2 regions of the Ensifer sp. ENS06 genome follow, and region 2 is predicted to be linked to the other one. Evidence: riboswitches for the same ligand, from Rfam matches in the RefSeq annotation. Region 2 holds a riboswitch; the other holds the start of a gene.
The links. A riboswitch is a leader RNA that binds a small molecule or an ion and turns the genes downstream of it on or off. The one in region 2 is predicted to bind S-adenosylmethionine.
Positions count from the first base shown of each region.

Region 1: linked by a shared signal. The riboswitch ahead of metA (homoserine O-succinyltransferase) and the one ahead of IB279_RS02375 (O-succinylhomoserine sulfhydrylase) in region 2 are both predicted to bind S-adenosylmethionine.

Region 1 is NZ_JACVBC010000008.1:255,986-271,833, reverse strand. Features, by position in the region: gene IB279_RS25385 (metallopeptidase family protein) at 1-236, shown strand, start outside; gene IB279_RS25380 (DUF1737 domain-containing protein) at 517-723, opposite strand; gene IB279_RS25375 (CoA ester lyase) at 720-1,625, opposite strand; gene IB279_RS25370 (hypothetical protein) at 1,751-2,005, shown strand; gene IB279_RS25365 (glyoxalase/bleomycin resistance/extradiol dioxygenase family protein) at 2,228-2,644, shown strand; gene leuD (3-isopropylmalate dehydratase small subunit) at 2,800-3,405, shown strand; gene IB279_RS25355 (RidA family protein) at 3,415-3,795, shown strand; gene IB279_RS25350 (MoxR family ATPase) at 3,899-4,738, shown strand; gene IB279_RS25345 (NUDIX domain-containing protein) at 4,735-5,178, shown strand; SAM riboswitch at 5,421-5,498, shown strand; gene metA (homoserine O-succinyltransferase) at 5,560-6,486, shown strand; gene IB279_RS25335 (VWA domain-containing protein) at 6,493-7,677, shown strand; gene IB279_RS25330 (aldose epimerase family protein) at 7,940-8,956, shown strand; tRNA gene IB279_RS25325 (tRNA-Gly) at 9,123-9,197, opposite strand; gene IB279_RS25320 (prolyl-tRNA synthetase associated domain-containing protein) at 9,449-9,958, shown strand; gene trxA (thioredoxin) at 10,017-10,991, shown strand; gene IB279_RS25310 (LON peptidase substrate-binding domain-containing protein) at 11,184-11,864, shown strand; gene IB279_RS25305 (Trm112 family protein) at 11,876-12,064, shown strand; gene IB279_RS25300 (ubiquinone biosynthesis hydroxylase) at 12,229-13,443, opposite strand; gene tesB (acyl-CoA thioesterase II) at 13,528-14,412, shown strand; gene IB279_RS25290 (P-II family nitrogen regulator) at 14,647-14,985, shown strand; gene IB279_RS25285 (ammonium transporter) at 15,014-15,848, shown strand, end outside.
Region 2 is NZ_JACVBC010000001.1:464,430-480,277, forward strand. Features, by position in the region: gene IB279_RS02315 (substrate-binding domain-containing protein) at 1-890, shown strand, start outside; gene pstC (phosphate ABC transporter permease subunit PstC) at 985-2,469, shown strand; gene pstA (phosphate ABC transporter permease PstA) at 2,466-3,788, shown strand; gene pstB (phosphate ABC transporter ATP-binding protein PstB) at 3,802-4,617, shown strand; gene phoU (phosphate signaling complex protein PhoU) at 4,668-5,381, shown strand; gene phoB (phosphate regulon transcriptional regulator PhoB) at 5,584-6,267, shown strand; gene IB279_RS02345 (GcrA family cell cycle regulator) at 6,337-6,858, opposite strand; gene IB279_RS02350 (aspartate aminotransferase family protein) at 7,280-8,479, shown strand; gene argF (ornithine carbamoyltransferase) at 8,584-9,501, shown strand; gene IB279_RS02360 (Hsp33 family molecular chaperone) at 9,800-10,789, shown strand; gene apaG (Co2+/Mg2+ efflux protein ApaG) at 10,862-11,254, opposite strand; gene IB279_RS02370 (hypothetical protein) at 11,253-11,426, shown strand; gene IB279_RS02375 (O-succinylhomoserine sulfhydrylase) at 11,483-12,667, opposite strand; SAM riboswitch at 12,712-12,790, opposite strand; gene IB279_RS02380 (2'-deoxycytidine 5'-triphosphate deaminase) at 12,865-13,962, shown strand; tRNA gene IB279_RS02385 (tRNA-Gly) at 14,044-14,118, shown strand; gene IB279_RS02390 (transporter substrate-binding domain-containing protein) at 14,263-15,096, shown strand; gene IB279_RS02395 (tellurite resistance TerB family protein) at 15,131-15,541, opposite strand; gene IB279_RS02400 (thermonuclease family protein) at 15,668-15,848, opposite strand, start outside.

The sequences.
Region 1 (15,848 bases), on a different contig from region 2:
TGCTCGGCCTCTTCGAAGGCCGCGGCATCAGCGAACGCTTCACCATGGAAACCGGCCAGTTTCCGAACCGCATCACCCTCTACCGCCGCCCAATCATCGACTATTGGGCGGAGAACGAGGAGACGCTGGGCGACATCATCACCCACGTGCTGATCCACGAGATCGGCCACCATTTCGGCCTCTCCGACGACGACATGGAACGGATCGAGGCCAGCGTCGAGCACGTCGGCGGCTGACACTTCATTTGCTATCATCGCGCGGTGAGGGCCGCCCCTCATCCGCGTGGTGAGGAAGCCTCTCATCCGCCTGCCGGCACCTTCTCCCCGCAGGCGGGACGAAGGAAACTCGCGATACCGTTCGCATCCCAATCGGAGCACGACCGATTCCAGAAAGCAGGCCGCACACGCCGATTGTGAGCATCAACCGCGTCCCCTCGCCCCGCCTGCAGGGAGAGGGTTAGTCCTCGGGCTAAACCCGAGGAGAGGGGCAAACCTGCACGACGGCAAACAGCCTCGACTACTGCTCCGACAGCTTGATATCCGGGGTGTATTCCTTGCCCTCGACCTCCTTCACCACCGCCTGGCCGCACTGCATGTGCTGCGTGTCGGCATTGAAAGCATAGGTGGGCGAGCCATGCAGACTCCAGCCCTGGTTTAGCGCCGCCGTCACCTTGTGGCAGAAGGAAGCGTCGTCAGGGCCGGTCAGGAAGCGGAAGAGTTTCAAGATCTTGTCTTTCGTTTTTCGATGAGGTCCGCCTTGGCGGCAAGCGTTACGGCCTGGTCGAGGTGCAGCCGTTCGACCATCCGACCGCTGAGGTTGATGACGCCCTTGCCGGCGTTTTCGAGCAGCGCAAAGGCGGCGATGATCGCGCGCGCCTCGTCGACGGCGATCTGCTCCACGCCGAAGCGCTCGTTCGCCGGGCCGATCTGCGCCGGATGGATCAGCATCTTGCCGTCATAGCCCATGTCGCGGCCCTGCCGGCATTCCTCGTCGAAACCGGCACCATCGCGGAAATCGTTGAACACGGCGTCGATGACATCGAGCCCGCCGCCGCGCGCAGCAAGCAGGATCTGCATCAGCCAGGGGATGAGATAGGGCCGGCCCGGACGATCCGGAACGCCGGTCTCCTTGCGCAGGTCGTTGAGGCCGACGACGAAACAATCGAGCCTGCCACTGAAGGTACGGCCGGCCTCGGCGATTGCCGGCGCGTTGATCACCCCGCGTGGCGTCTCGATCATTGCCCAGAGGCGCAGCGTCTCCGGCGCATCGTTCTCGTCGAGCCAGTCGGCCGCCGCCTGGATATCCGCCGGGCTTTCGACCTTCGGCAACAGGATGGCGTCGGGATTGGCCGCAAGCGCCGCAGCAAGATCGCCCTGACCATAGTCGGAGCCGATCGCATTGATGCGAATGACAATCTCGCAATCCGGCCGGCTTTCCGTCAGATACTGCACCAGCGCCGCACGCGCTTCCACCTTGCGCTCGGGCGCTACCGCATCCTCGAGATCGAAGATCGCGGCATCCGTCGCGAGTTCCGCGACCTTGGCAAGCGCGCGGGCATTGTCGGCCGGCACGCAAAGCACCGAGCGGCGCAGGCGTACAGGGTGATGTTCGCTCGATTTGTTCATGCTTCAGTTGTGCCCGCCTTTGCCGCGTTCCGCAAGACGAGGCGAACCGCCGCACCCCTTTCGAGAGCCCACCTCTTGCAAGTCCGAAGGCGCGCCCCCACATCGCCATCAGAAAGGTGACGATTATGCAAAGCATTCGCTCTGTTCTCTTTACGGCCGCAGCCCTGACCATCACGTTCGCGGCCTTTGTGCTTACCGCCTCGCTGGCGCTGGCACTGGCCGGCATCGCCGCCGTCGTCGTGGTCGGCAGCGCCATTGCCACCCGGCTGAATTTCAGGCCTGCCCGCGCCACCGCGCGCCCGGCTGCCGCAGGTGCGGCCCAGGGCCAGCGCGAGATGCGCATCTGGAACGACGGCCGCGGCACGATCATCGACCTCTGATCCCTGGGTGTCGAAATCGATCCCCGGGCGTCGGAATCGATCCCCGGCGATCATTGCAATCGGGCCGATCCGTGATCGGCTCGAACCCTGTTGGCGGACTTCAAAAACCGTCATGCAGCCGGCTGCGATTTTTTTTCGACCCCATGTCGGATCGGAGATTCCATGTCCGTCCTTGAGGCAGGCCAGCACGGTCCTGGCTCTTCGAACAGGATGGAGAACGATATGGATACCCAGACGCAGCAGCCGGCACCGGTCCTCAACGGCCTTCTGCCCTATCTTCAGGTCGATGGCGCCGCCAAGGCGTCCGAATTCTACCAGAGCGCCTTCGGGGCCAAGGAAGTGGGCCGGCACCCGCTCGACGAGCAGGGCCGCACGATGCACATCCACCTCTATGTCAACGGCAGCTCGCTGATGCTCGCCGATGCCTATCCGGAATACGGCCATCCGCTGGAAAAGCCGCAGGCCTTCACCCTGACGCTCACCGTCGACGACATCGATGCCTGGTGGGACCGTGCGGTTGCCGCCGGCACCGAGGTCGTGATGCCGATCGAGGTGATGTTCTGGGGCGACCGCTACGGCCAGCTCCGCGATCCCTTCGGCGTTCTCTGGGCCATGAACAGCCCGGTGAAGGCAAGCTAAGTCCCTGCAGACAATCGAGATCCGGACGAAGCTCTCGCCGGGCGGGCATTTTCACCCGCCCGGCGAAGCGTATTTGAACAGATTTTCCTTCATTTCGGCGCAAAACTCATCTAAACGCTAGCGCAACATTCTTCTGAAATCGAAGGCCTGAAGTTATGGAAAAATTCGTCAAGCTCACCGGTGTCGCCGCCCCCCTCCCCGTCGTCAACATCGACACGGACATGATCATTCCGAAGGACTACCTGAAGACGATCAAGCGCACCGGCCTTGGCAAGGGCCTCTTCGCCGAAGCCCGCTACAATGAAGACGGCTCGGTCAACCCGGACTTCGTGCTCAACAAGCCGGCCTACCAGAACGCCAGCATTCTCGTTGCCGGCGATAACTTCGGCTGCGGCTCCTCGCGCGAGCATGCTCCGTGGGCGCTGCTCGACTTCGGCATCCGCTGCGTGATCTCCACGTCCTTTGCCGACATCTTCTACAACAACTGTTTCAAGAACGGCATCCTGCCGATCGTCGTCAGCCAGGCTGACCTCGACAAGCTGATGGACGACGCCTCGCGCGGCTCCAACGCCATCCTCTCGGTCGATCTGGAATCCCAGGAAATCACCGGTCCGGACGGCGGTTCGGTCAAGTTCGAGGTCGACGCCTTCAAGCGTCACTGCCTGCTGAACGGCCTCGACGACATCGGCCTGACGCTGGAAAAGGCAACCGCCATCGACAGCTTCGAAAAGACGGTCGGCGCCGCGCGCCCCTGGGCTTAAAACGAAGATATGGCGCGCAAGCTCATCTCCTCGGGCTCGCCCTTCGAAAAGACGGCAGGCTATTCGCGTGCCGTCGCGATGGGTGACTGGTGCTTCGTCTCCGGCACGACCGGCTATGACTACGCCACCATGACCATGCCCGAGACGGTGGAAGAGCAGGCGCGCAATTGCCTGAAGACGATCGAGGGCGCGCTGAAGGAAGCGGGCTTCTCGATGAAGGACGTGGTGCGCAACCACTATTACGTCACTGATGCCAGCTTCGCCGACCGGGTGTTCCCGATCTTCGGCGAAGTCTTCGGCGAGATCCGCCCGGCCGCAACGATGATCGTCTGCGACCTGATCCGCCCGGAAATGCTAATCGAGATCGAGGTCACCGCGCTTCGCGGCTGACCCCTTGATCGCGCCCACCCTCAAAACGATTCCGATTTAAGCCATTATGCGATAGTCCATAGGGCATGACTTCGCCTGACTTACGCTGAACCGGAAGACGCCCATGCAATTTCAAGGCACCGCCGACTATATCGCCGACAAGGACCTGATGATCGCCGTCAACGCCGCGATCCGGCTGGAGCGCCCACTGCTGGTCAAGGGCGAGCCCGGCACCGGCAAGACCGAGCTTGCCCGCCAGATCGCCGCCGCCCTTGGCCTCGAACTCATCGAATGGAGCGTCAAGTCGACGACCAAGGCACAGCAAGGCCTCTATGAATATGACGCCGTGTCGCGGCTGCGCGACAGCCAGCTCGGCGACGAGCGTGTCAACGAGGTCCGGAACTATATCCGCAAGGGCAAGCTCTGGCAGGCCTTCGAGGCCGATCGCCGCGTGGTGCTTCTGATCGACGAGATAGACAAGGCCGACATCGAGTTTCCGAACGACCTGTTGCAGGAGCTCGACCGCATGGAATTCCATGTCTACGAGACCGGCGAGATGATCGGCGCGCGTCACCGGCCGATCGTCATCATCACCTCCAACAACGAGAAGGAGCTGCCGGACGCGTTTCTGCGCCGCTGCTTCTTCCACTATATCCGCTTCCCCGATGCAGACACGCTCGCCCGCATCGTCGAGGTGCATTATCCCGGCATCCGCAAGACGCTGCTTTCGGCGGCGCTCGCCGCCTTCTACGACATCCGCCAGGTGCCGGGCCTGAAGAAGAAGCCCTCCACGTCAGAGGCGCTCGACTGGATCCGCCTGCTCGTCGCCGACGAGGTCGATCCGGCCGACCTCAGGGCCGATGCCAAGACCATGCTGCCGAAGCTGCATGGTGCGCTCCTGAAGAACGAACAAGACGTACACCTCTTCGAGCGCCTCGCCTTCATGGCCCGCCGCGACGGATGAGGCCGGACGCGCACAAGGTCCTGATCTACGACACCTGGCAGGACCGCCTGCTGGTCTTCGACGAGCCGGATTTCCCAGACATCGAGCTGCAGGTGCCCGGCGGTACGATGGAACCAGGCGAAAGCCCGGAGACATCGGCTCAGCGGGAATTCATCGAGGAAACCGGGCTGACGCCGCCGGAAGCACTCACCCATCTCGTCACGCAGGACTACCACTACCCGAAGGACGGCAGGACGATCTGTCATCGGCGGCACTACTTCCACATCGCCCTTGCCGGCGAGCAACGGCAGACCTGGATACATCAGGAAATGACGCCCTTTGGCGGCGGTGACCCGATCCGCTTTCGTTTCTTCTGGCTCGGTATCGATCAGGCTGACCGCCGGCTGGGTTATGGCATGCGGGATGCTCTAAGCCTGCTGCAGACCAGCCCCTCTCCCTGACCCTCTCCCCGCAGGCGGGGAGAGGGGACGAGGACGACGGCTGCCCCCAAGCCGAGACGTGCCGACAGCGAACCCGGCTACCAAGATGGGCCGAACGGCCACTGAGCTTAGCTCGTGGAACGATCGGGTGCGGCAAGGCCGCTTCTCCCCGCCAGCGGGGAGAAGGTCGCGGCAGCGGGATGAGGGGCAGCCGCCCCCTACGCGAATCGTTTTTCTTGACCCCCGCGGCCCACTCGCGCTATCAAATTCTCCGTGGTGATTTGGCCGGCCGGCTTGCAGCCACGTTAAACAAGTCGCTAAAGGGCCGAGGAAAGTTGGATTTCCGAGGACCGGTCGCGATCAATCGCCGCCGGTTTTTTTGTATTGATCGAGTGGAAGCCCATGCCCATCAAGATTCCCGATACGCTGCCCGCCTTCGAAACCCTCGCGCATGAGGGCGTGCGGGTGATGACCGAGACCGTGGCGATCCGTCAGGATATCCGCCCGCTCCAGATCGGGCTCCTGAACCTCATGCCGAACAAGATCAAGACAGAGATCCAGATGGCGCGCCTGATCGGCGCTTCGCCGCTGCAGGTGGAACTGTCGCTGGTGCGCATCGGCGCTCACCGCGCCAAGAACACCTCGGAAGATCACCTGCTCTCCTTCTACGAGACCTGGGAAGAAGTGCAGGGCCGCAAGTTCGACGGTTTCATCATCACCGGCGCCCCGGTCGAGACGCTCGAATACGAAGACGTCACCTATTGGGACGAGCTGAAGCGCATCCTCGACTGGACCGAGACCAACGTGCATTCGACGCTCAACGTCTGCTGGGGCGCGATGGCGGCGATCTATCACTTCCACAACGTGCCGAAGTATCCGCTGAAGGAAAAAGCCTTCGGCGTCTATCGTCACCAGAACCTCAACCGCTCCTCCGTCTACCTCAACGGCTTCTCCGACGATTTCGCCGTCCCCGTTTCGCGCTGGACCGAAGTGCGACGCGCCGACATCGACAAGGTTCCGAGCCTCGAAATTCTGATGGAATCGAAGGAGATGGGCGTCTGCCTCGTGCACGAGAAAAAGGGCAACCGGCTCTACATGTTCAACCACGTGGAGTATGATTCGACCTCGCTGTCGGACGAATACTTCCGCGACGTGGATGCGGGCGTGCCGATCAAGATGCCGCACGACTATTTCCCGCACAACGATTCGACCCTGCCGCCGCAGAACCGCTGGCGCAGCCATGCACATCTCTTCTTCGGTAACTGGATCAACGAGATGTACCAGACGACGCCCTACGATCTCGCGGAGATCGGCACCGGGAAAAGCTGAGGTCAGATGTTCATTCCCTTCTTCCTCGAACTCAAGGCAGCGAAGGTCCCGGTCACGCTCCGGGAATTCCTGTCCTTGATCGAGGGGATGGAGGCGGGCATCGCCACCTTCGACGTCGAAGCCTTCTACTACCTGGCGCGCGCAGCACTGGTGAAGGACGAGCGCCATATCGACCGCTTCGACCGGGTGTTCCAGCACTGCTTTTCCGGTCTCGAAGCGGTCAATCCTCTGGAAGCGAGTGAAGAGGCCACCATCCCCGAGGACTGGCTGCGCAAGCTCGCAGAGAAGCATCTGAGCGAGGAAGAAAAACGCCTGATCGAGGCACTCGGCGGCTTCGACAAACTGATGGAGACCTTGCGCCAGCGGCTGCAGGAGCAAAAGGGCCGCCATCAGGGTGGCTCAAAATGGATCGGTACCGCCGGCACCTCGCCTTTCGGCGCCTATGGCTACAATCCCGAGGGTGTGCGGATCGGCCAGGACCAGTCGCGCCACCGCCGCGCCGTCAAGGTTTGGGACCGGCGCGAGTTCAAGGATTATGACGACACGATCGAGCTCGGCACGCGCAACATCAAAGTGGCCCTGAAGCGGCTCCGGCGCTGGGTGCGCCAGGGTGCCGCCGACGAACTCGACCTCTCCGGCACGATCCGCGCCACCGCCGAACACGGCTATCTCGACGTGGTGACGAGGCCGGAGCGCCGCAATGCGGTGAAGCTTCTGATGTTCTTCGATATCGGCGGATCGATGGACGATCATATCCGCATCGTCGAGGAGTTGTTTTCAGCGGCTCGCAGCGAGTTCCGCCATATGGAGCATTTCTACTTCCACAATTGCGTCTACGAGGGCCTGTGGAAGGACAATCGCCGCCGCCGTGTCGACATTACCCGTACGACGGAAGTGCTGCGCACCTACGGCGGCGACTATCGCGCCATCTTCGTCGGCGACGCTTCGATGAGCCCCTATGAAGTCAGCCACCCCGGTGGCTCGGTCGAGCACTGGAACGACGAGGCGGGCGCCCTCTGGCTCTCTCGTCTGACGGCACATTTTCCGCGCTCCATCTGGCTCAATCCCGTGCCCGAGCAGCACTGGGGCTATACCCAGTCGATCACGATGGTGAAGAGCCTGTTCGAGGGACGCATGTTCCCCTTGACGCTCGCCGGCCTGCAGGAGGCCACCAAGCAGCTGTCGCGCTGACATGACTGCCGAGAGGTCGCTGTAGCACCTTGAATAGCTGGATGTTTTTGCTCTCAGGCCGGAGACGGCGCCAGGCCGCATTTAGTATGATTTTCCGGTTGCCGTGCCCTTGGAAATGACGCAGGTTGCTGTGATCGCACCGTTGCATGTTTCCCTGGATCCCAACCGAGCCAAGGACAAAACATGCAGCAATTCAAAAGTGTACGGCGACCTTGTGCGTCTGGGGAGACGCGCAGCGCTGTAGTGGGAGCCAGCGGTGAATATGCATCAGAACACGGAAATCTTCGGCCACCTGCCATCCGGCGAGCCGGTCCATCGTGTGGTGCTCTCCGGTGGCGGCCTCACCGCCCATGTCTTGACCTGGGGCTCGGTGATCCAGGACCTGCGCCTGGAAGGCCATGAGCCGCCGCTTGTGCTCGGTTTCACCGATCTCGAAAGCTACCTCGCCCACTCGCCCTATCTCGGCGCCACGCCTGGACGGTGCGCCAATCGCATCGGCAACGGCCGCTTCACGCTCGATGGCGAGGCCTACCAGCTCGAACTGAACGAGAAGGGCGTCACGCACCTGCACGGCGGCAGCGACAATATCGGCAAGCGCAACTGGACGATCGTAAAGCAGACGCCCGACAGCATCACGCTCGCCATCACCGACCCGGATGGCCGCGCCGGTTATCCCGGCAATTGCAAGGTCACCTGCACCTACCAGCTGAAGCCCGGCGGCGTCTTGAGCGTCGTCTACGAGAGCGAGACCGACCGAGCGACGCTCGCCAATGTCTGCCAGCACAGCTATTTCAATCTCGACGGCAGCGCCGACGCCCTCGGCCACGACATCATGATCGCCGCCGACCATTATCTGCCCACCAGCGAACGCCAGGTGCCGACGGGCGAGATCCGCCCGGTCGAGGGCACTGCCTTCGATCTGCGGGAAATGACGCGGCTCAGCCGCCAGACCGAAGGCGAGCGCATCGCCTACGACCATAATTTCTGCCTTTCGAACGAACGCATGGCGAAACATTCGGTGGCGCTTGCTCGCAGCATCGATTCGGGTGTCACGATGGAAGTGCTGACGACCGAGCCCGGCGTGCAGCTCTATACCGGCGCAAAGCTGAACATCCCCGTCCCCGGCCTCGAGGGCCGCCGCTACGGCGCCTTTGCCGGCTTCTGTCTCGAAACCCAGATCTGGCCGGATGCGGCCAACCACTCCGGCTTCCCGAACGCGGTACTTCGCCCCGGCGAGATCCGCCGGCAGGAGACGGACTATGTGTTCATGAAGAGCTGAGCGCGGAAACGGCGACCGGCTTTACCAAAAAAGGCAAAATGCAAAAGGAGCCGTCTCGGCGGTCCGAACCACATGGTGCGGACGGCACTATCGGCGCATGGAATGCCTGACGGCAAATGCCGTTTCATTCCAGAAATGACTGTGAAATGAAGTGGTTGGGAGAAATTGGAGCGGGTGAGGCGATTCGAACGCCCGACCCCAACCTTGGCAAGGTTGTGCTCTACCCCTGAGCTACACCCGCTCATCATCCAAGGTCCGGGGGTAGTCGGTGGACCGTGGCGTCGGCGCTGTCTTGCGGCGACGGGCGGTATATGGCCTAAGCGATTTTGGAATGCAACAGGGAAATGACGAGAAATCGAATATTTTTTTGGACACCCTTCGCAAAGCCCGGAAATGCCGCGTTTTCGGCCGGCTTCGCCGCCTGTGAGATTGCGTCCTGACGGCCTTCTCCCCTAAAGCAGAGACGAAACGAACGCCCTGGGGATGAGAATCATGCGTGAATCACAGCCGAAAACCGCCGAAGACCTCTTCAATTTTCTCGATGGACTTGGAATCGAGCATAAGACGAAGAACCACGCTCCGGTTTTCACCGTGGCCGAATCGGTGGCGCTTCGTGACGAGATGCCCGGTGGCCACACGAAAAACCTCTTCGTGAAGGACAAGAAGGACAACTATTTCCTGCTCACCGTCGAGGAGCACGCGACGGTGGACCTGAAGACCGTGCACCAGGTGATCGGCGCGGCAAGCAAGGTATCCTTCGGCAAGCCGGAGAAGCTGATGGAGTATCTCGGCGTCATTCCGGGGGCCGTAACCGCCTTCGGCGCGATCAACGACACCGGGGGCAACGTCAAGGTCATCCTCGACGAGGCGCTGATGACGTTCGATATCGTCAACTGCCACCCGCTTTCCAACGACGCAACGACCTCGATCGCTTCGAAGGATCTGTTGCGCTTCATGGAAGCGACCGGACACGAACCGCTTGTCTTGAAAGTCACGGCCTGACATACGATCTTTGGCGCGAATGCAGTAAGCTGGCGGACGAGCCGGCGAGGAGAGAAGAATGACGGGCAGCGACAATCCCTATGCAGGGTCTTTCGGCACTCAGATGACGGCTTCGGCCTCCTTCGGCCAGCCGGCGCCGGCGGCCGCGTCGGGCGGTGACCTGATCAAGGAAACCACCACTGCCAACTTCACCAAGGACGTGCTCGAAGCCTCCAGGCAGCAGCCCGTTCTCGTCGATTTCTGGGCGCCCTGGTGCGGTCCCTGCAAGCAGCTGACCCCTGTCATCGAAAAGGTGGTCACGGAAGCCGCAGGCCGCGTCAAGCTCGTCAAGATGAACATCGACGATCATCCCTCGATCGCCGGCCAGCTCGGCATCCAGTCGATCCCGGCCGTCATCGCCTTCGTCGGCGGACGCCCGGTCGACGGCTTCATGGGCGCAGTTCCGGAAAGCCAGATCAAGCAGTTCATCGAAAAGATCGCCGGTCCCGCCGTTGACGACAGCAAGGCCGAGATCGAGGCGGTTCTCGCCGACGCCAAGGCGCTCATCGATGCCGGCGATGCCGAGAACGCCGCCGGCCTCTATGGCGCCGTGCTGCAGGCCGACCCGGAAAATGTCTTGGCGATCGCCGGCATGGTCGATTGCATGATCGCGCTCGGCCAGCTTACCGAGGCCCGCGAGGCGCTGTCCAGCCTGCCGGAAGATCTTGCCAAGGATGCCGGCATTGCCGCCATCGGCAAAAAGCTCGACCAGATCGAGGAAGCCCGCAAGCTCGGCGATCCCAACGAGTTCGAACGGCGCCTCGCCGCAAACCCCGATGATCACGAGGCGCGCGTGCTGCTCGCCAAGATCCGCAACGTCGAGGGCGACCGGATGGCTGCGGCCGACCATCTGCTCACGATCATGAAGCGCGACCGGGCTTACGACGACGACGGCGCGCGGCGCGAGCTGCTTTCGTTCTTCGAGGTCTGGGGCCCGAAGGATCCGGCAACCATCGCCGCCCGACGCAAGCTCTCGTCGATCCTGTTCTCCTGAGCCGTCAGACATGTTTTTGAAAGGGGCGCTATCTGCGCCCCTTTTCGTAAGCGGATCCGATCACGATCCATCTTCACCTGTGAAGATCGACGCTCTCGTCCCTTGAGATTTTCAAGCAGAGCACCATCTTTTGATCTGGTTGACCACGCTTCCTTGGCGGGGCAAAGCGAATACCGGCAGGGTCTATCGGAAATGCACGTCGGAAATGCACGCTATCTCGGTCCGAAGGACTTGCCGGAGATCATTCCGGTGTTTCCGCTGACCGGTGCATTGCTGCTTCCCGGCGCCCAGCTTCCCCTCAACATCTTCGAGCCGCGCTACCTCGCCATGCTCGATGACGCCCTTTCCGGCAACCGCCTGATCGGCATCGTACAGCCGTCCTTCTGCGAGGGTCGCAACGACACCGCCACCGGACCGATGCAGGCGCTCTGCGAGGTCGGCTGCATTGGTCGCATCACCTCCTTTGCCGAGACCGGCGACGGCCGCTACATCACCTCGCTCACAGGCGTCTGCCGCTACCGGCTGTTTTCGGAAGTCGGGGGCACCCGCGGCTACCGTCGCTTCCGCATCGGCCCCTTTGCGGCAGACCTCGAAAACCGCGACGACGAGACCCTCGTCGACCGGGCAGCGCTTCTGGCCGCCTTCAAGGCCTATCTCGAAGCCAACAAGCTGAAAGCCGACTGGGAAAGCGTCGAGCGGGCGAGCAACCGCACGCTCGTGAACTCCATGGCGATGATGTCGCCCTATGGCCCGGCGGAGAAACAGGCGCTGCTCGAGGCCCCCGATCTCAAGACCCGCGCCGAAACCCTGATCGCCATCACCGAAATCGTGCTTGCGCGCGACTTCGGCGATATGGACAGCATTTTGCAGTGAGCAACGGATAGATGGATATCAACGCCAGCAAGGTCGATCCGAAACTGCTCGAACTGCTCGTCTGCCCGCTGACCAAGGGACGCCTCAGCTATCACGCCGAAGCCAATGAACTGATCTCGGAAAAGGCGCGCCTCGCCTATCCCATCCGCGACGGCGTACCGATCATGCTGATCTCGGAAGCACGCAAGATCGAGGATTGAACCGGCGTCGGCCCGTTACCCGTACAGTTCTCGACTGACCCTCATCCGGCCTGCCGGCCACCTTCCCCCGCAAACGCAGCGAGGCGTCCCCTCTCCCATCCTGCGGGGAGAGGGTTAGTCCTCGGGTTAAACCCGAGGGAGTGGCAAACTGCAACCACAAAGGCCTAGATCGGCTGACCCGACAACAACCGCGGATCGGTCTCCCCGGCAATACCGGCCGCCTGGCGGATAAAGAAGCTCTTGAGAGACGGCAGCCGGTCGACGAGGCCCAGGCCGAAATCCCGGGCGATCCGGACCGGGGTGATGTCGTTGGAAAACAGCCGGTTGAGCACGTCGGTCGTAACACCCATGCGGAACGTGTCGAAACGCCGCCAGCTCTGGTAGCGCTCAAGCACCGCGAGCGAACCGATGTCGAGCCCGAGACGATCCGCCTCGATGATGGTTTCGGCAAGTGCTGCCACATCCTTGAAGCCGAGATTGAGCCCTTGCCCCGAGATCGGGTGAATGCCATGGGCGGCGTCACCGGCAAGCGCGAAGCGTGGTTTCACGAAATCGCGGGCAAGCGTCAGGCCGAGCGGAAAGGCCCGCCGTCCGCCGACCACCTTCAGGTGACCAAGCTTGTGGCCGAAGCGGCGCTCCAGTTCTTCCTCGAACAGGAAGTCGTCGCCCTTGACCAGGCGTTCGGCATCCTCGGTGCGTTCGGTCCAGACCAGTGACGAGCGATTGTTCTTGAGCGGCAGGGTGGCGAAAGGCCCGGCCGGCAGGAAATGCTCCTCCGCCGTGCCCTCGTGCGGCCGCTCATGCTCGACGGTGGTGACGATGCCGGACTGGCCATAGTCGAATTCGACGGTCTTGATGCCGGCGGCATCGCGCAGCTTGGAGCGCACGCCGTCACAGGCAACCAAAAGACGGGCCTCCAGTTCTTCGCCGCCGGCAAGCGTAACGGCAACTGCGTGGTCGCCGCTTTTGAAGCTCTCGACCATGGTCGACTGGCGATTGACCACGCCGAGCGCCGCGCAGGCACCGCGCAGTGCGCCGACCATCGCCGTATTAGGCACCATATGGGCAAACGGACGACCCTCGCCGCCGTCACCGTCGAAGGTCAGGAACACAGGCCGCACCGGATCGGCCGCCTTCGAATCGGTAATCACCATGCGGCGGATCGGCTCGGCCTCCGGCGCGATCTCATCCCAGACGCCAAGCACGTCGAGCATGCGCTCGGCCGCGGACGCAACGGCGGAAGCGCGCTGGTCCTTCTTCCAGGCGCCTTCCGGCGCGCCGTCGATCACCATCACGTCGAGATGAGGCGCCGCCTTCTTCAGCGAAACCGCGAGCGAAAGGCCGACATAGCCGCCACCGGCAATCAAGACATCGAGCATCGGCTTTCTCCGTCGCACTTGAGCATCGTTTTATGTCTATATAGATCAATGCCATCGACGTTCCTACCATCGGAGAAAGCCGAAATGTCGCGCCCCACCGAGACCTCCACCCCCATGGATGCGCTGCTGGCCATTCTCGATCTCGAAAAGCTCGAGGAAAACCTGTTCCGCGGCCGTAGCCCGCAGGTCGGCTGGCAGCGCGTCTTCGGCGGCCAGGTGATCGGCCAAGCGCTGGTCGCCGCGCAGCGAACCGTTGATGAGGGGCGTTACGTGCATTCGCTGCACGCCTATTTCATGCGGCCGGGCGATCCTTCCGTACCTATCATCTATGAAGTCGACCGCATCCGCGACGGTTCGAGCTTCGCCACCAGGCGGGTGGTCGCCATCCAGCACGGCAAGGCGATCTTCTCGATGTCCGCCTCTTTCCAGTATGACGAGGACGGTTTCGACCACCAGATCGACATGCCTGATCTCGCCATGCCCGAGACGCTTCCGGGCGAACAGGAACTCAAAGAGAAGTTTCTCGTCCACGCGCCCGAAGCAATCCGGCGCTATTGGGAAAGGCCGCGGCCGATCGAGATCCGGCCGGCGTCACTGCAGCACTATTTTACCCGCAACGACGGCAAGCCGATCCAGGATGTCTGGGTCAAGGCCGTCGGCACGGTTCCGGACGAGCGCCATATCCAGGCAGCGATCCTTGCCTATCTCTCCGACATGACCCTGCTCGACACCTCGCTCTATGCGCACGGCACTTCGGTCTTCGACCGGAACCTGCAGGTGGCGAGCCTGGATCACGCCATGTGGTTTCACCGCCCCTGCAAGATGGACGACTGGCTGCTCTATACCCAGGATAGCCCGAGTGCACATGGTGCCCGCGGGATGACCAGAGGCAGCCTTTTTACGCGTTCCGGTGTGCTGATCGCCTCCGTCGCCCAGGAAGGGTTGATCCGGAAAAAGGCATCTGAATAGGAAATAAGCAGAATCTTCGTTCTGCCTATTTTTTAATCTTCTAAAGTGACGATTTTTTGATGCGCCGCAGCAATCGTGCTGCGGCTTTCTTTTTTTCTATTTGTTTTCATTACCTTAAGTCGAGCGTCAGAATCTGGCACGCCCCTTGAATGTCATGGTTCGGTTGCACGGCGCTCTGGCGCTCCGCAGCAAGGAGAGACGGCCTCCGCCGGAGGCGAACAAGGATGAAACCAGATGAAAATTGTGATGGCCATTATCAAGCCGTTCAAGCTCGATGAGGTTCGCGAAGCCCTCACTGCTGTCGGCATCCAGGGCCTGACCGTGACCGAAGTCAAAGGCTACGGCCGCCAGAAGGGACATACCGAAATCTACCGCGGTACCGAATATGCCGTGAGCTTCCTGCCGAAACTGAAGGTCGAGATCGCCGTTCCTTCAGAACTCGTCGACAAGGCCGTTGAAGCGATCGCCGCAGCCGCCAAGACCGGCCAGATCGGCGACGGAAAGATCTTCGTCTACGCCATTGACCATGCGGTGCGCATCCGCACCGGCGAAACCGATTCAGAAGCGTTGTAAACCACGCCGTTCAGGGAGCACTACCTCGATGTCATCACTTAAGCTTTCCACCTCTCTTGGACGCCTGGGCGCAATGACTGCCGCCCTGCTTGCGCCGGCCGTAGCCTTCGCGCAGGAAGCGGCACCGGCGGCGGCCGCAGCTGTACCGGTGCCGGACAAGGCCGATACCGCCTTCATGTTCATCTCGACGCTTCTCGTCTTCTTCATGCTGATCCCGGGCCTCGCGCTGTTCTACGGCGGCCTAGTGCGCGCCAAGAACATGCTCTCGGTGCTGATGCAGTGCACCGTGATCGGCGCGACGATGATGATCGTCTGGGTCGTCTACGGTTACTCCTTCGCCTTCGGCGGCTCGACCAGCCCCTATTTCGGCGGCTTCGCCAAGATGTTCCTCGCCGGCGTCACCACTGAGAGCACGTCGGCCACCTTCTCGGAAGGCGTCGTCATTCCGGAATACATCTTCATGCTGTTCCAGATGACCTTCGCGGCACTGACCCCGGCGCTGATCGTCGGCGCCTTTGCCGAGCGCATCAAGTTCTCCGCAGCCGTGCTCTTCTCGGTGCTCTGGGCGACCTTCGTCTACTTCCCGATCGCCCACATGGTCTGGGACGGCAACGGCCTGCTCTTCGGCATGGGCGCGCTTGACTTCGCCGGCGGCACCGTCGTTCACATCAATGCCGGCGTGGCTGGCCTGATCGGCGCGATCATGGTCGGCAAGCGCACCGGCTACGGCCGCGACATGATGGCACCGCACTCGATGACGCTGACGCTGGTTGGTGCTGCCATGCTCTGGTTCGGCTGGTTCGGCTTCAACGCCGGCTCGAACCTCGAAGCCTCGGGCGGCGCCATGCTCGCGACCGTCAACA
Region 2 (15,848 bases):
CCTTCCCCGACTTCAAGACCCCGGTGGTCGAATCCGGCGGCTCCTCCGCTGGCCTGAAGGAATTCTGCAAGGGCGTCGGCCCTGATACCATCGACATCGCCAACTCCTCGCGCAAGATCAAGGACAGCGAAGTCGAGGCCTGCAAGGCCGCTGGCGTCACCGAAATCCAGGAAGTGAAGATCGGTTATGACGGCATCGTCTTTGCGACCGACGCCGGCAATGCCGACCTCGCCCTGAAGCCGGAAGACCTCTACAAGGCGCTCGCTGCTGAAGTCGTCGTCGACGGCAAGATCGTCGCCAACCCCTACAAGAAGTGGTCCGAAGTCAACGCCGCCCTGCCGGCCGTCGAAATCGCCGCTTATATCCCGGGCGAAAAGCACGGCACCCGCGAAGTCTTCGAAGAGAAGATCCTCGCTGCAGGCTGCAAGAACGCTGGCGCCGTTGACGTGATCAAGGCTGCCGTTGCCGATGAAAAGCAGCAGCACAGCAAGTGCGTCGCAGTCCGCAAGGACGGCCTGGCTGTCGACATCGACGGCGACTACACCGAAACGCTCGCCCGTATCGCTGCCAACAAGAACGGCATCGGCGTGTTCGGCCTGTCGTTCTACGAAAACAACGCCGACAAGCTGAAGGTCGCGACCGTCAACGGCATCGTACCGTCGACCGAAACGATCGCTTCCGGCGAGTACCCGGTTTCCCGCCCGCTGTACTTCTACGTCAAGAAGGCACATCTCGGCGTTATTCCCGGCCTCAAGGAATATGTTGAGTTCTTCCTCGACGACCAGATGATCGGCCCGGAAAGCCCGCTCGCCGAATACGGCCTCGTTGCGGCTCCGGACGCTGAGCGCGAAGAAATCCGCAAGGCTTTCTCTGCCGGCAACATGCTCTGATAATGACAAGCCCCGGCGCGATGTCTTCGCGCCGGGGCATGCCTTCATTCGATTTGCCGGCACCCATGACGGGCGATGCCGGGGAGACGTGCGGATGAGTACTTCGCTCCTTCTTTTGCTCATTATTGTTATTGGTTTCATTGCTTATTTTGCAGGCCGCGCCCGTTCGCTGGCGCAGTCCGGCGGCAAGCTCTCCAACCTTCATTCTCTGCCGGGCTATCACGGTAGCTACGTCGCCATCTGGGCGATGCTTCCGGCCGCACTCGTTCTCGGCACCTGGCTGTTCGCCGCTCCCGTCTATATCGACGGAAGCACGCGCGCGGCCTTGCCGGATACCGTCCAGAGCCAGGGCCCTGCCGCCGTGCAGCTCGCGCTCGGTCAGGTCAAATCCGTTGCCGGTGGCCTTCTGCGCCTGAGCGGCGAGGAACTCGCAGCCCTTGAGAGCGGCTCCGCCAATCTTCGCGCGACGCTCGCGTCCAAGGGCGTTGCCCTTGCTGGCGAAGGCGATCCCTACATGGTCGCCGTCGCCAAGCACTTCAACGCGATGACCGCGACCAACCGCTGGCTGATGACGGTCGCCGTTCTGCTGATCGCGATTGCCGGCGGCGTCTACGCCATCCGCAACGTCGCGACCCGCTTCCGCGCCCGCAACCAGGTCGAGCGGGTCATTCTCGGCTCGCTGATCGTCGCGTCCTCCATCGCCATCCTGACGACGGTCGGCATCGTCGCCTCGATGCTGTCGGAAGCCGGACGCTTCTTCACCATGGTCTCGCCGTTCGAGTTCTTCTTCGGCACGGTCTGGGATCCGCGGTTTGCCGCTGCTGGCAGCGGCGGCGCTTCGGGCCAGTTCGGCCTCATCCCGCTTCTTGCCGGCACGCTCTACATCGCCTTCGTCGCCATGCTGTTTGCGGTGCCGATCGGCCTCTTCGCGGCGATCTACATGGCGGAATATGCAAGCCCGCGCCTGCGTTCGACCGCAAAGCCGCTGCTCGAAGTGCTCGCCGGCATCCCGACCATCGTCTACGGTTTCTTTGCGCTGGTGACCGTTGGCCCGTTCCTGCGTGACATCTCCGCCCAGATGAACGGTCTCATGACCGGCAACTACCAGAACTTCATCCAGGCACAGAGCGTTCTGACGGCGGGCATCGTCATGGGCATCATGCTGATCCCATTCGTGTCGTCGCTGTCGGACGACATCATCACCCAGGTGCCGCGGGCACTTCGTGACGGCTCGCTCGGCCTTGGCGCCACCCGCTCGGAGACGGTCAAGAAGGTCATCCTTCCGGCAGCCCTCCCGGGCATCGTCGGCGCGCTGCTGCTCACCGCCTCGCGCGCCGTCGGCGAGACCATGATCGTGGTGCTGGCAGCCGGTGTGGCGGCCCGCATGCAGATCAATCCCTTCGAGCCGATGACGACGGTGACCGTTAAGATCGTCAACCAGCTGACAGGTGACCTCGAGTTCACCTCGCCGCAGACGCTGGTGGCCTTCGCACTCGGCATCACGCTCTTCGTCATCACGCTCGGCCTCAACATTTACGCGCTCTACATCGTGCGCAAATACCGGGAACAGTACGAATGACCGACATCGCTTCCCCGACCGTCCGGATCTCCGCCCGTCCCGCATCCGCCAAGCGCGATATCGGCATCAAGCGTCGCTATGCTGCCGAACGCCGGTTCCGCTTCTACGGCATGGCCGCGATCAGCACCGGTCTCTTCTTCCTGGCATTGCTGCTGTGGACCGTCTTTTCCAACGGCTACACCGCATTCCAGCAGACGACGATTACGCTGCCGATCGAATTCACCGAAAAGGTCATTGACCCCAAAGGCGAACGCGCGACCGACGGCAAGGTGCTGATGACCGCCAACTATCCGCTGTTGGTGCGCGACGCGCTCGTCAAGCAGCTCGGCATCGACGCCACCAAGCGGCCGCAGGTTAAGCAGGCGACCGACATGGTTTCCGCGAGCTCCCGCACGCTCCTGCGCGACATGGTCGCCGCCGACCCGTCGATCATCGGCAAGACGGTTCCTGTCACGCTGCTGGCCGAGGCCAACATCGACTCCGCCTTCAAGGGCCAGATCGATCTCTCGGTCGATGAGGGCAAGCGCAAGGTCAAGGACCAGCAGGTCACCTGGATGAACGAGCTGGCGAGCGCCGGCATCCTGAAGAAGAGCTTCAACACCGGCATCTTCACCTTCGGCGCCTCCAGCCGTCCCGAAGCGGCAGGCGTCGGCGTCGCTGCCCTCGGCTCGCTCTACATGATGCTGATCGTGCTGGTGCTGTCGCTTCCGATCGGCGTCGCCGCCTCGATCTACCTCGAGGAGTTTGCGCCGAAGAACCGGCTGACCGACCTGATCGAGGTCAACATCAACAACCTCGCGGCCGTTCCGTCGATCGTCTACGGCCTCCTGGGTCTCGCCGTCTTCATCAACTTCGCCGGCATGCCGCGCTCGGCAGCCGTCGTCGGTGGCTTCGTGCTGACGTTGATGACCCTGCCGACGATCATCATCGCCACCCGTGCGGCGTTGAAGGCGGTCCCGCCGTCGATCCGCTCGGCGGCCCTCGGTCTCGGTGCGTCGAAGATGCAGACCATCTTCCACCACGTGCTGCCGCTGGCGATGCCGGGCATCCTGACCGGCACCATCATCGGTCTTGCCCACGCGCTTGGTGAAACCGCGCCGCTGCTCCTGATCGGCATGGTCGCCTTCGTCGTCGATTTTCCCGGTTCGCCTATGGAACCGTCGACGGCACTGCCGGTGCAGATCTACATGTGGGCCAACGAGGCGGAACGCGCCTTCGTCGAGCGCACCTCCGGCGCAATCATCATTCTTCTCATCTTCCTGGTCGTCATGAACCTTGGAGCCATTCTGTTGCGACGTCGCTTTGAGCGCCGCTGGTAGTGAGGTAATTACTATGAACATCATGTCAGAAGCAGCAGTCGAGAAGGCTCTGGATCAGAAAATGAACACCGTGCCCTACAAGATGATCGGCAAGGATGTGTCGGTCTATTACGGCGAGAAGCGTGCGCTTTTCGACGTCAACCTCAACATCCGCGAGAACACGGTCACGGCGCTGATCGGTCCTTCGGGTTGCGGCAAGTCGACCTTCCTGCGCACGCTGAACCGCATGAACGACACGATCGAGAACTGCCGCGTCACCGGCAAGATCACGCTCGACGAGGACGACATCTACGACCCGACGATCGACGTCGTCGAGCTTCGCGCCCGCGTCGGCATGGTCTTCCAGAAGCCGAACCCGTTCCCGAAGTCGATCTACGACAACGTCGCCTACGGCCCGCGGATTCACGGCCTTGCCCGCACCAAGGCCGACTTTGACGAAGTGGTCGAGACCAGCCTGCAGAAGGCCGGTCTGTGGAACGAGGTAAAGGATCGTCTGCAGGAGCCCGGCACCGGCCTTTCCGGTGGTCAGCAGCAGCGCCTCTGCATCGCGCGTGCCGTCGCCGTCAGCCCGGAAGTCATCCTCATGGACGAGCCGTGCTCGGCTCTCGATCCGATCGCGACCGCCAAGGTCGAAGAGCTCATCCACGAGCTGCGCACGAACTTCACGATCGTCATCGTGACCCACTCGATGCAGCAGGCCGCCCGCGTTTCGCAGCGCACCGCCATGTTCCACCTCGGCAATCTCGTCGAGGAGAACGACACCGACAAGATGTTCACCAATCCGGATGACCAGCGCACCCAGGATTACATCATGGGCCGCTTCGGCTGAGGCCGCATAAGGCTGCAACAGTAACTGCAAAGCGCCCGTAAGGATCGACGATCATGTCCATGCATATCATGTCCGCCTATGACGAAGAACTGAAGTACCTGACGCGCCGCATCTCGGAGATGGGCGGCCTCGCCGAACAGATGGTCGCCGAGTCCGTTCGCGCGCTGGTCAACTCCGACCTGGCTCTCGCACAGAAGGTGATCTCGGACGACACCGTCCTCGACGACGCCGAGCGCCAGATCGGTGAGAAGGCGATCGTCACGATCGCCAAGCGTCAGCCGGTCGCCGCCGACCTGCGTGAGATCATGGGGTCGATCCGCATCGCCTCCGATCTGGAACGCGTCGGCGACCTCGGCAAGAACACCGCCAAGCGCGTGATCGCGGTCGCCGGCTCCGGCATTCCGCGCAAGCTCGCCCGTGGCCTCGAGCATCTGGCAGAGCTCGCTCTCGTCCAGCTCAAGGAAGTGCTCGACGTCTACGCCTCGCGCTCGCCGGAAAAGGCCAACAGCATCCGCGAGCGTGACGAGGAGATCGACGCGATCTACACCTCGCTGTTCCGCGAGCTCTTGACCTACATGATGGAAGATCCGCGCAACATCACGCCCTGCACGCATCTTCTGTTCTGCGCCAAGAACATCGAGCGCATCGGCGACCACGCGACCAATATCGCTGAGACGATCTATTACATGGCGACGGGTGCTCAGCCGGAAGGCGAGCGTCCGAAGGATGACACCACGTCGACGCTGGGCTCGGTCAACGACTGAGCGCCAAGCGCGCCGTAAGCATGCATGCCCTTTGAAATCTGATCCGGTCGCGGCTTCGGTCGCGGCCCCGAATTCCTGTATCTGAAGCATGCGGTTTTCGCCCCGCCTTTGAAAACGGCGGATGTGCTCCAGATTTAGAGTGTCTGAGCGCCGGCCGGGCCGATGAGCCCAAAGGCCGCCCGCGGTAAGGAGACGTTACCTGATGTTGCCAAAAATCGCCGTAGTCGAAGACGAAGAGGCGCTGAGCGTTCTGCTGCGTTACAATCTGGAAGCCGAGGGCTTCGACGTCGATACGATCCTGCGGGGCGACGAGGCGGAGATCCGGCTTCAGGAGCGGCTGCCCGACCTGCTTATCCTCGACTGGATGCTGCCCGGTGTTTCCGGCATTGAACTTTGCCGTCGGCTGCGCCAGCGTCCGGAGACCGAACGTCTGCCGATCATCATGCTGACGGCGCGCGGCGAGGAAAGCGAGCGCGTCCGGGGTCTGGCGACGGGTGCCGACGACTACGTGGTCAAGCCCTTCTCGACGCCGGAGCTGATGGCGCGCGTCAAGGCGATGCTGCGCCGGGCAAAGCCCGAGGTGCTCTCGACGCTGCTTCGCTGCGGCGACATCGAACTCGACCGCGAGACCCACCGCGTTCATCGCCGCAGCCGCGAAGTGCGCCTCGGCCCGACCGAGTTCCGTCTTCTGGAGTTCCTCATGTCCTCGCCGGGCCGCGTCTTCTCTCGCTCGCAGCTTCTGGATGGCGTCTGGGGGCATGACATCTATGTCGACGAGCGAACCGTCGACGTGCATGTCGGTCGTCTGCGCAAGGCTCTGAACTTCTCGAACATGCCCGACGTGATCCGCACCGTTCGCGGCGCCGGCTATTCGCTCGAAAGCTGAGCGGTCTGAAAGTCGCCAACAAAAAAAGGGGCCGATCGGCCCCTTCCTTTATCAATGCGGTCCAGCTTCTTAGCGAGCCCTGCGGCGCTCCCCCGACGGCTGGTAGGCCAGCCGAGCATGGAAGGTGCAGTAAGGCGAGGCTTCCGGGGAATCGTTGCCGCAGAAGTGAAACTCTTCCTTCAGCGGGTCGCCGATCGGCCACTTGCAGGTGCGCTCGGTGAGCTGGGTCAGCTCGAGGCGGCGCGACATCGGCACGACAACGTCGGTGCGGGTGCTGAAATCCTGCTCGGCAACGAGATCGACTTCGATTTCTTCCTTGAGAACGACAGCGCCGGCCGCGCGTGCAACCGGGCGGGTCGAAACGCGCGAAGCGTAGTTCGGTGCGCGCGGTGCCGAAGTCGGGCGCTTCGGACGGGCTGCCGTCGTGGTGCTGCCGCCGGCCTTGGCGCGACCTGGCAGGCTCAGGCGGTGAACCTTGCCGATGACAGCGTTACGGCTGACGCCGCCGAGCTGCGCCGCGATCTGGCTTGCGCTCAGGCCCTCGGACCAAAGCTTCTTCAGTTTCTCCACCCGCTCGTCAGTCCAGTTCATTTCTGCACTCTCCGTTCTCAGCGTTGGGGATGGCAGAATCCCTCACCGCACCCCGGCTAAACCCCGGGGTTGCAAACGCGATAACTCTTTTGGTGACTAGGTCCGCCGCATGCGTCTAGTAATTGAATGTTAACGTACTGACCGCTGGACTCTGTGGCAAGAGTCCCAGGAATCAGGCCGAATCGATTTCGTAGTTTTCCCCAACTTGCTCGGCCAGCGTTGCATTTTTGCAAGCCCTCCCGGACGATTTTTCTGCTGCCAGGAATCGACCCTTCATGTTGCGCTGCAAGGCTTGGTTTTGTTGACATTGCAGCGCGAAATGGGAATAGTGCCTGCGCCGCCGAAAGGCGGCATTTTTGATTTTTATCGGCCCGCGTGAGGCGCGGGATCGATGTCGATCTGGAGTGAAGGAGAGCCTCGCATGACTGCAACCACGCCGCTTTACGATACCTACATGCGCGCGCCGTTGCGTTTCGAGCGAGGAGAGGGCGCCTGGCTGATCGCTGAAGACGGTACGCGTTATCTCGATTTCGGTGCCGGCGTTGCCGTGAACTCGCTCGGCCACGCGCACCCGCACCTGGTCGAAGCGCTGAAGGCGCAGGCCGACAAGGTCTGGCACCTGTCCAACCTTTATGAAATTGCGGGCCAGGAAAGCCTCGGCCGCCGGCTGACGGCGGTGACCTTTGCCGACAAGGTCTTCTTCACCAATTCGGGCGCGGAAGCGCTGGAATGCGCCATCAAGACGGCACGGCGTTACCACTTCTCCAAGGGCCACCCGGAGAAGTTCCACGTCATCACCTTCGAAGGCGCCTTCCACGGCCGCACGATCGCGACGATCGCCGCCGGTGGTCAGCAGAAATACATCGAAGGTTTCGGGCCGAAGGCGCCGGGCTTCTACCAGGTTCCGTTCGGCGACATCGCCGCGGTCAAGAATGCGATCACCGAGGAAACCGCAGCGATCCTGATCGAGCCGATCCAGGGCGAGGGCGGCATCCGTCCGGCGACCAAGGAATTCATGCAGGAACTGCGCGCGCTCTGCGACGAGTTCGGCCTGCTCTTGATCCTCGACGAGGTCCAGACCGGCGTCGGCCGTACCGGCAAGCTGTTTGCCTATGAATGGGCGGATATCCGCCCGGATATCATGGCGGTCGCCAAGGGTATCGGCGGTGGCTTCCCGTTCGGCGCCTGCCTCGCGACTGAGGAAGCCGCATCTGGTATGGTGGCGGGCACGCATGGCTCCACATATGGCGGCAACCCGCTGGCCATGGCCGTCGGCAACGCCGTGCTCGACGTCGTTCTGGCCGACGGATTCCTGACGCATGTGCGCGATGTCGCGCTGGTCTTCCGCCAGGGCCTTGCGTCGCTCAAGGACCGTTTCCCTGATGTCATCGAGGACATCCGCGGCGACGGTTTGATGCTGGGCATCAAGGTGAAGGGCCCTTCGGCCGATCTGCTGAAGGAAATCCGCGCCGAAAAGCTCCTGGCCGTGCCGGCGGGCGAAAATGTCCTGCGTCTTCTGCCGCCGCTGACCGTGACGGCGGAAGAGGCGCGCGAGGGGCTCGCACGTATCGAACGCGCCGCCGAGGCGGTTCGCAAGGCAAGCGGCAACGCCGCGGCCTGAAGGTAGCGACCCAGGGCCGACTAAGGCGTTAGAATGACCTCCGTGCGGGCACGTCGATAGCGTGCCGCACCGGGGACCGATTTTTCAGACAGGAACCGAGTACGATGGCAGGCACCAGACATTTTCTCGATCTTTCGGCCATGACGGCCGCCGACCTCCGGACGATCATCGACGATGCGCGCGTCCGAAAGGCGGCGACCAAGGCCGGAACTGCCGAGAAGCCGCTCGCCGGCAAGATGCTGGCGATGATCTTCGAAAAGCCCTCCACCCGCACCCGCGTTTCCTTCGATGTCGGCATGCGCCAGCTCGGCGGCGAAACCCTGTTTCTGTCGGGCACCGAAATGCAGCTCGGCCGCGCCGAGACGATCGGCGACACGGCCAAGGTGCTCTCGCGTTACGTCGACGCCATCATGATCCGCACCACCGACCATCGCCGCCTTCTGGAACTGGCCGAGCATGCGACGGTCCCCGTCATCAACGGCCTGACCGACGATACGCACCCCTGCCAGATCATGGCCGATATCCTGACCTTCGAGGAGCATCGCGGTCCGGTAAAGGGCAAGACGATTGCCTGGACCGGCGACGGCAATAACGTGCTGCATTCGCTGATCGAAGGTTCTGCCCGCTTCGGATACCGCATGAACATGGCCGTGCCGCTCGGTTCCGAGCCGCAGGACAAGTTCCTGAACTGGGCGCGCAACAATGGCGGCGAGGTCCTTTTGTGTCATGACGCCGAACAGGCCGTCGCCGACGCCAATTGCGTCGTGACCGACACCTGGATCTCGATGAACCAGGAACATCGCGCCCGCGGGCACAACGTCTTCCAGCCCTACCAGGTCAATGAAGCGCTGATGAAGCGTGCGGCCTCCGATGCGCTGTTCATGCACTGCTTGCCGGCGCACCGCGGCGAAGAGGTCACCGACGAGGTGATCGACGGCCCGCAGTCGGTGGTCTTCGACGAGGCGGAAAACCGGCTGCACGCACAGAAGTCGGTCATTGCCTGGTGCATGGGGCTCGTCTGAGCCGGCTGCCCGGTCGCGCGCGACGGCGAAGAGGCTTCAGTGCGCTCCGCCGAGCGTGCGCCATATAGGGGCGTGTTCACCGCACTTGACATTGTCCACGTGCGACACGATTTAGGCGGCATACGGGCGCTCCTGAAAGTAGTGAGCGCGCAACCGTCGAGGTGGTGCGTTGCTATGGCCGCGGCACATACCTGGTGGACAATCCGTTTATCGCGGGATCAACTGAGACAGCGAGCACGTTGCGCGGGGATAGCAATATCTCTGGTGCAGCTTGGTGGCTGAAGGCAAGGAGCAAGACATGACTGACATGACGCCAGGGCTTGGTGAGTTCGACTTTGCCGGTGACGATCACGTCGTGCCTTTCCAGGTGGAAGGCCTCGACGTGCGCGGCCGCGCCGTGCAGCTCGGCCCCATGCTGGACGCAATCCTCGAGCGCCACAACTATCCGCTTCCGGTCGCGCGTCTGGTTGCTGAAACCGTTGTACTCACCGTGTTGCTCGGGACCTCGCTGAAGTTTGAAGGCAAGCTGATCGTCCAGACTCAGGGCGATGGCCCTGTCGATCTGGTGGTCGCTGATTTCTCGACGCCGGATCGCGTGCGCGCCTATGCCCGCTACGATCAGGAAGCGCTTGCCGCTGCCGAAAAGGACGGCCGGACCCTTTCGCACGAGCTGCTCGGAAAGGGCGTGCTCGCCTTCACCATCGACCAGGGCGCTCATACCCAGCGTTACCAGGGGATCGTTGCGCTCGACGGAGCGACGCTGGAAGAAATCGCCGGCGTCTATTTCCGACAGTCGGAGCAGATCCCGACCAAGGTGCGCCTTGGCGTGGCCGAGCTTCTCGATCGCGACGAAAACGGCAAGCCGCGCCATCGCTGGCGCGCCGGCGGCATGGTCGCCCAGTTCCTGCCGGAAGCGCCGGAACGCATGCGCCAGCCCGACCTTTCCGGCGGTGATGGTGATGATGGTGAAAGCGCGTTCGGTGACGACGATCTCTGGGCCGAAGCCAAGGTGATGGTCGAAACGATCGACATGGACGAGTTGACCGATCCGATGGTCGGAACCGAGCGGCTGCTCTATCGCCTGTTCCACGAGCGCGGCGTCCGCGTCTACGAACCGCAGGCGGTCTACGACCGCTGCAGCTGCTCGCGCGAGAAGCTTCAGTCGGTGTTGTCCAACCTGAGCACGGACGACCTCGAAAGCACCATCGACGATGGCGAAGTCAAGGTGACCTGCGAGTTCTGCTCGACGACCTATCGCTTCGAAGCAAGCGAGGTGCGCCCGCAGTAGCGGGCGCCTCCGGCCGACTGGCCGCGATTTAGAGCGACGCTAGTCCGAAGGACGCGCTGTTCCGGATTGGCATCAGTTCAGGGTGCGCACGAGCCCGGGTGAATCGAGCGAGAAGGCGGGGATGGCAACGTTGAAGGTTTCTCCGCCTTCCGATTCCATGCTGTAGTGGCCGAACATGACGCCTGAGGGCGTATCCAGAGGGCATCCGGACGAATACTCATAGGTATCGCCGGGATTGAGCAGCGGCTGCTCGCCGATGACGCCCGGACCGCTGACCTCGTCGACTTGCCCGTTCTCATCGGTAATGTGCCAGTAGCGCGTCATCAACCGCACCGACGCGTCCGAGTGGTTTGAGATGACGATGCGATAGCCCCAGACATAGCGGCCGTCATCGGGATCCGACTGCTCTTCGAGATAGTACGGCTCCACCGTAACTTCTATGTCGCGGGTCAAAGCGCGATACATGGGCATCACCTTGCTTCAGGTCTTTCAGGGTATTCTACAGCAAGATGGTTTCGTCAAGAATAACGGCAAGATTGTGCGATCCCATGATGGGACGGATGGCCGTGCTGACGCGATCGAGCGGGTGAAACGTGCCTGGCGCCTTGGCGCCCCGCCGCCGGAAACCATCTCGTGACGGCCGGCAAGGGGCGTCGGCCGCCGTTGATCACGGCGGCCGTGTCTTCGTAAAAATCAGGCCTTCACGGCCTTCAGCGCGCGGGCGAAATCTTCCACCACATCGTCGCTGTCCTCGATGCCGGCCGAGAAGCGCACGGTTCCGGCGGAAATGCCGAGCTCTTCGCGGGCCTCGTCGGTCAGGTTCTTGTGCGTGGTCGTTCCCGGATGGGTGATCAGGCTCTTGCTGTCGCCGAGGTTGTTGGAGATGCGCACGATCTCCAGCGCGTTCTGCAGCGCGAAGGCAGCGTCCTTGCCGCCCTTCAGTTCGAAGGCGACGAGCGTCGATCCGCCGGTCATCTGCTTGGCGATGATGTCGGCCTGCGGATGATCCTTGCGGCCAGGATAGATGACCTTGGCGACCTGCGGCTGTTCTGCCAGGAAGTCGGCCACGCGGCGGGCCGTTTCCGTCTGCTGACGCACGCGCAACGGCAGCGTCTCTATGCCCTTCAGCAGCGTCCAGGCGTTGAACGGCGACATCGCCGGGCCGGTATGGCGGAAGTAGTCGTGCAGGTGCTCGTTGATCCATTCCTTGTCGGAAAGCACGACACCGCCGAGGCAACGGCCCTGGCCGTCGATATGCTTGGTGGCAGAATAGACGACGATATGGGCGCCGAGTTCCAGCGGCTTCTGGAAGAGCGGCGTCGCAAAGACGTTGTCGACGACGACCTTGGCGCCGATCTGGTTGGCGAGCTTGGCAACACCGGCAATGTCGATGACTTCGAGCGTCGGGTTGGTCGGGCTTTCGAGGAAGAAGACCTTGGTGTTCTTCTGGATCGCCTTTTCCCAGTTGGCGAGGTCGCGTCCGTCGACCAGCGTGCACTGGATGCCGTATTTCGGCGCCAGCGTCTCGACCACCCAGCGGCAGGAGCCGAAGAGGGCGCGGGCGGCGACGATGTGGTCGCCGGCCTTCAGCTGGCAGAGAATGGCGGCGGTGACGGCAGCCATGCCCGATGCCGTGGCGCGCGCATCCTCGGCGCCTTCCAGCATGCACATGCGCTTTTCAAACATGTCGTTGGTCGGGCTACCGTAGCGGGCGTAGATGAAGCCTTCGGTCTCGCCCTTGAAACGAGCTTCCGCAGCTTCCGACGTCTCGTAGACAAAGCCCTGGGTAAGGAAGATCGCCTCGGAGGTCTCTCCGTGCTGGGAACGGGTGGTCCCGCCATGGACCAGTTGCGTTGCGGGGCGCCAGTTTTTGCTCATGTGACGGTCACTTTCAAAAACAAAAAAACCGGCCGCGTGAAGGGCCGGTTTGACACCCGGCCTTTTTAGCTACTTGTTTAACGTGGCTGCAAGCCGACCGGCCAAATCACCACGGGATAAAGCTTCAATACTGCCAGGGTACGCTTGCGTCAATTCCCGGAGTTTGGTTTTGTCTCGCAACTGAAAAGAGGACTGCAATGGGCCGCGACACTGGGATTTTGGCCGATCGCGCGATCGCCGCGCTGTTAGAATCGGGACGCCTCAAAAGCGAGAAGCCGCTGGATGACGATCAGATCCAGCCGGCAAGCCTCGACCTGCGCCTAGGCTCGAAGGCTTTCCGCGTCCGCGCAAGCTTCATGCCGGGTCCGTCTCACCTCGTTGCCGACAAGCTCGACCGGCTGAAGCTGCACGTCGTCGATCTGACCGATGGCGCGGTGCTGGAAACGGGCTGCGTCTACATCGTGCCGCTGATGGAAAGCCTGGAACTGCCTGAGGGCATGTCGGCCTCGGCCAACCCGAAAAGCTCGACCGGTCGCCTCGACATCTTCACCCGCGTCATCACCGATCGCGCCCAGGAATTCGACAAGATCCCGGCCGGCTACAGCGGTCCGCTCTATCTCGAAATCAGCCCGCGCACCTTCCCGATCGTTGTGCGCCGAGGCTCGCGCCTGTCGCAGATCCGCTTCCGCATGGGCCAGTCTATCCTGTCGGAGCAGGAACTGCAGGCGCTGCACGAGAGCGACGTGCTGGTGGCGAGCGACAAGCCGAACGTCAGCGGCGGCGGCATCGCGCTGTCGATCGATCTGAAGGGCACCGGGCCCGAAGGCCTGATCGGCTATCGCGGCAAGCATCACACCGCCGTCATCGACGTCGACAAGAAAGCGCAGCATGCGATCTTCGATTTCTGGGAGCCACTTTACAGCCGCGGCCGCGATGAACTGATCCTCGATCCGGATGAGTTCTACATTCTCGTCTCGCGCGAGGCGGTGCATGTTCCGCCGCTTTATGCGGCCGAGATGACGCCGTTTGATCCGCTGGTCGGCGAGTTTCGCGTGCATTATGCCGGCTTCTTCGATCCGGGCTTCGGCCATGCCTCGGCCGGCGGCACGGGCAGCCGTGCCGTGCTGGAAGTGCGCAGCCACGAGGTGCCGTTCATCCTCGAACACGGCCAGATCGTCGGCCGCCTGATCTACGAACACATGCTGGAACGGCCGGATGGTCTCTATGGCCTCGGCGTCGGCTCCAACTACCAGGCGCAGGGCCTGAAGCTCTCGAAGCATTTCCGCGCCGAGTAGGGGATTTCGAAGCGCCCCTTACGCGATCCCGCGCAAGGGTGCTTGACAGATCGCCCCGGTTCGGGAAGTTTCGCAGGCGCCGCGGGTGTAGTTCAGCGGTAGAACGCCAGCTTCCCAAGCTGGATGTCGTCGGTTCGATCCCGATCACCCGCTCCATTCTTTCTCGTCCCGTTCCTTGTGTAACCGCGTTCTCGTGGCGACCTATGGTCAGCTGCGCTGCGGCCGGTTACTTTACCGCTCGATGAATCACCGCGGTTCCAAGGGCCGCCCCTGCCACATGAGACGTGCCGGCCGCTGCCCATGAAAGTTCTTCCCCTTTTCGCCCTTTGCGCATCCTTGATCGCGACGCCGCTTGCGGCCGAGGCCAAGGATCTGCCGCTGCTGTTCGACGCGCGCGAACGCATCGCCAAGCCCGATCTCACGGGCCTGGCGCGCCTGCGTTTCTTGACGACGGTGGATTTTCCGCCGTTCAACTTCATCGACCAGTCCGGCAAGCTTTCGGGATTTCATGTCGATCTCGTGCGCGAGATCTGCCGCGAGCTCGACATCGAGGCCAAATGCCAGATCCAGGCCGTGACCTATGCGGAGCTGCTGCCGGCACTGGAAGAGGGGCAGGGCGAGGCGGTGGCCGCCGGTATCGCCGTCGGTCCGGAACTGCGCCAACGCTTCGGCTTTTCCCGCGCCTTCATGCGGCTTCCGGCGCGCTTCGCCGTCAACACCAAGGCGGCGGGAGCAGTCTCGGCACCGAGCGATCTCAAGGGGAAGCCGGTCGGTGTCGTCGCCGGAACCACGCATGAGGCGATGTTCAAGGCGTTTTTCCCGAAGATCGAGGCCAAGGTCTATCCCGACCGCGAGGCCATGCTGACGGCTCTGCAGAAGGGCGATGTGCCGGCGGTGTTTTCCGACGGCATGCAGCTGTCCTTCTGGATCTCGGGTAGCGCTGCTGGCGGCTGCTGCACGCTTGTCGATGGCGCCTACTTCTCGCAGCGCTTCCTCGGTGAAGGCCTGACGATCATGAACCGCAAGTCCGAGGCTGCCCTGACCCAGGCGATCGATCACGCGCTGCTGGCGCTGTCGCGCAGTGGCCGCTTGGAGGAAATCTACCTGCGCTACTTCCCAAACGGAATCTACTAGGCGCCAGGACTTCTCGGCGTGATCACCGGCCGGCCTATCGGCGGAAGCGGGCGAGCGCGCCGCGCTCGATAGCGGCGCAAGTCAGCTTGTCGAGGCCAAGCCGATCGCGCAGCAACTGCAGCAGGCGGATTTCTTCGTTGCGGATGCGCTGGTCGGCGGCCGCGATCTCGACGGCGAGCGCATAGGCCGTCTCGTGGAACTTCTCCGGCAGCGCTTCGCGCACGATCTCGAGCATGATGTCGAGCCCTTCGGGCGCCGCCAGCTGTGCCGAGCATTCATGGCCGATATGGACGAGGCTGTCCTCGTCGAAGCCGTCGAACACGGGCAGGAATTGAACCAGCCGGCCGATGCGGGCAAACTCGTCGTCGCTCATCTCGCGGTCGACCGCCGACATCATCACCATGACATAGATGAGAGCTTCGTGGTGGCTGAGGCTTGGTTGCATGGGCTTTCCGGCGGTAGAGCGATTCCAGGATGGGACGGTTCCTGATCCGGAATTGCGTCGTTTGAAAGAGTTGAGCCATCTGCCGCTTTCGGCAGACGGTCGAGAGCTGGGAATTGTCGCGGCTATTTACAAGTCCGGCTGCGAGGCGTCCACTCCGATGCCGAGGGTCGGATCGTCGAATGTCATCGGCGTGTGGTTGAGGTCGCGCGGATCGTCACCGTAAAAACCGAGCTTCGCCTGGCGTGCTGCGTCGGCGCGTTTTTCGAGGGTCGAGCCGGGAACCGGCGTTGCCCAGCCATTGTCGACG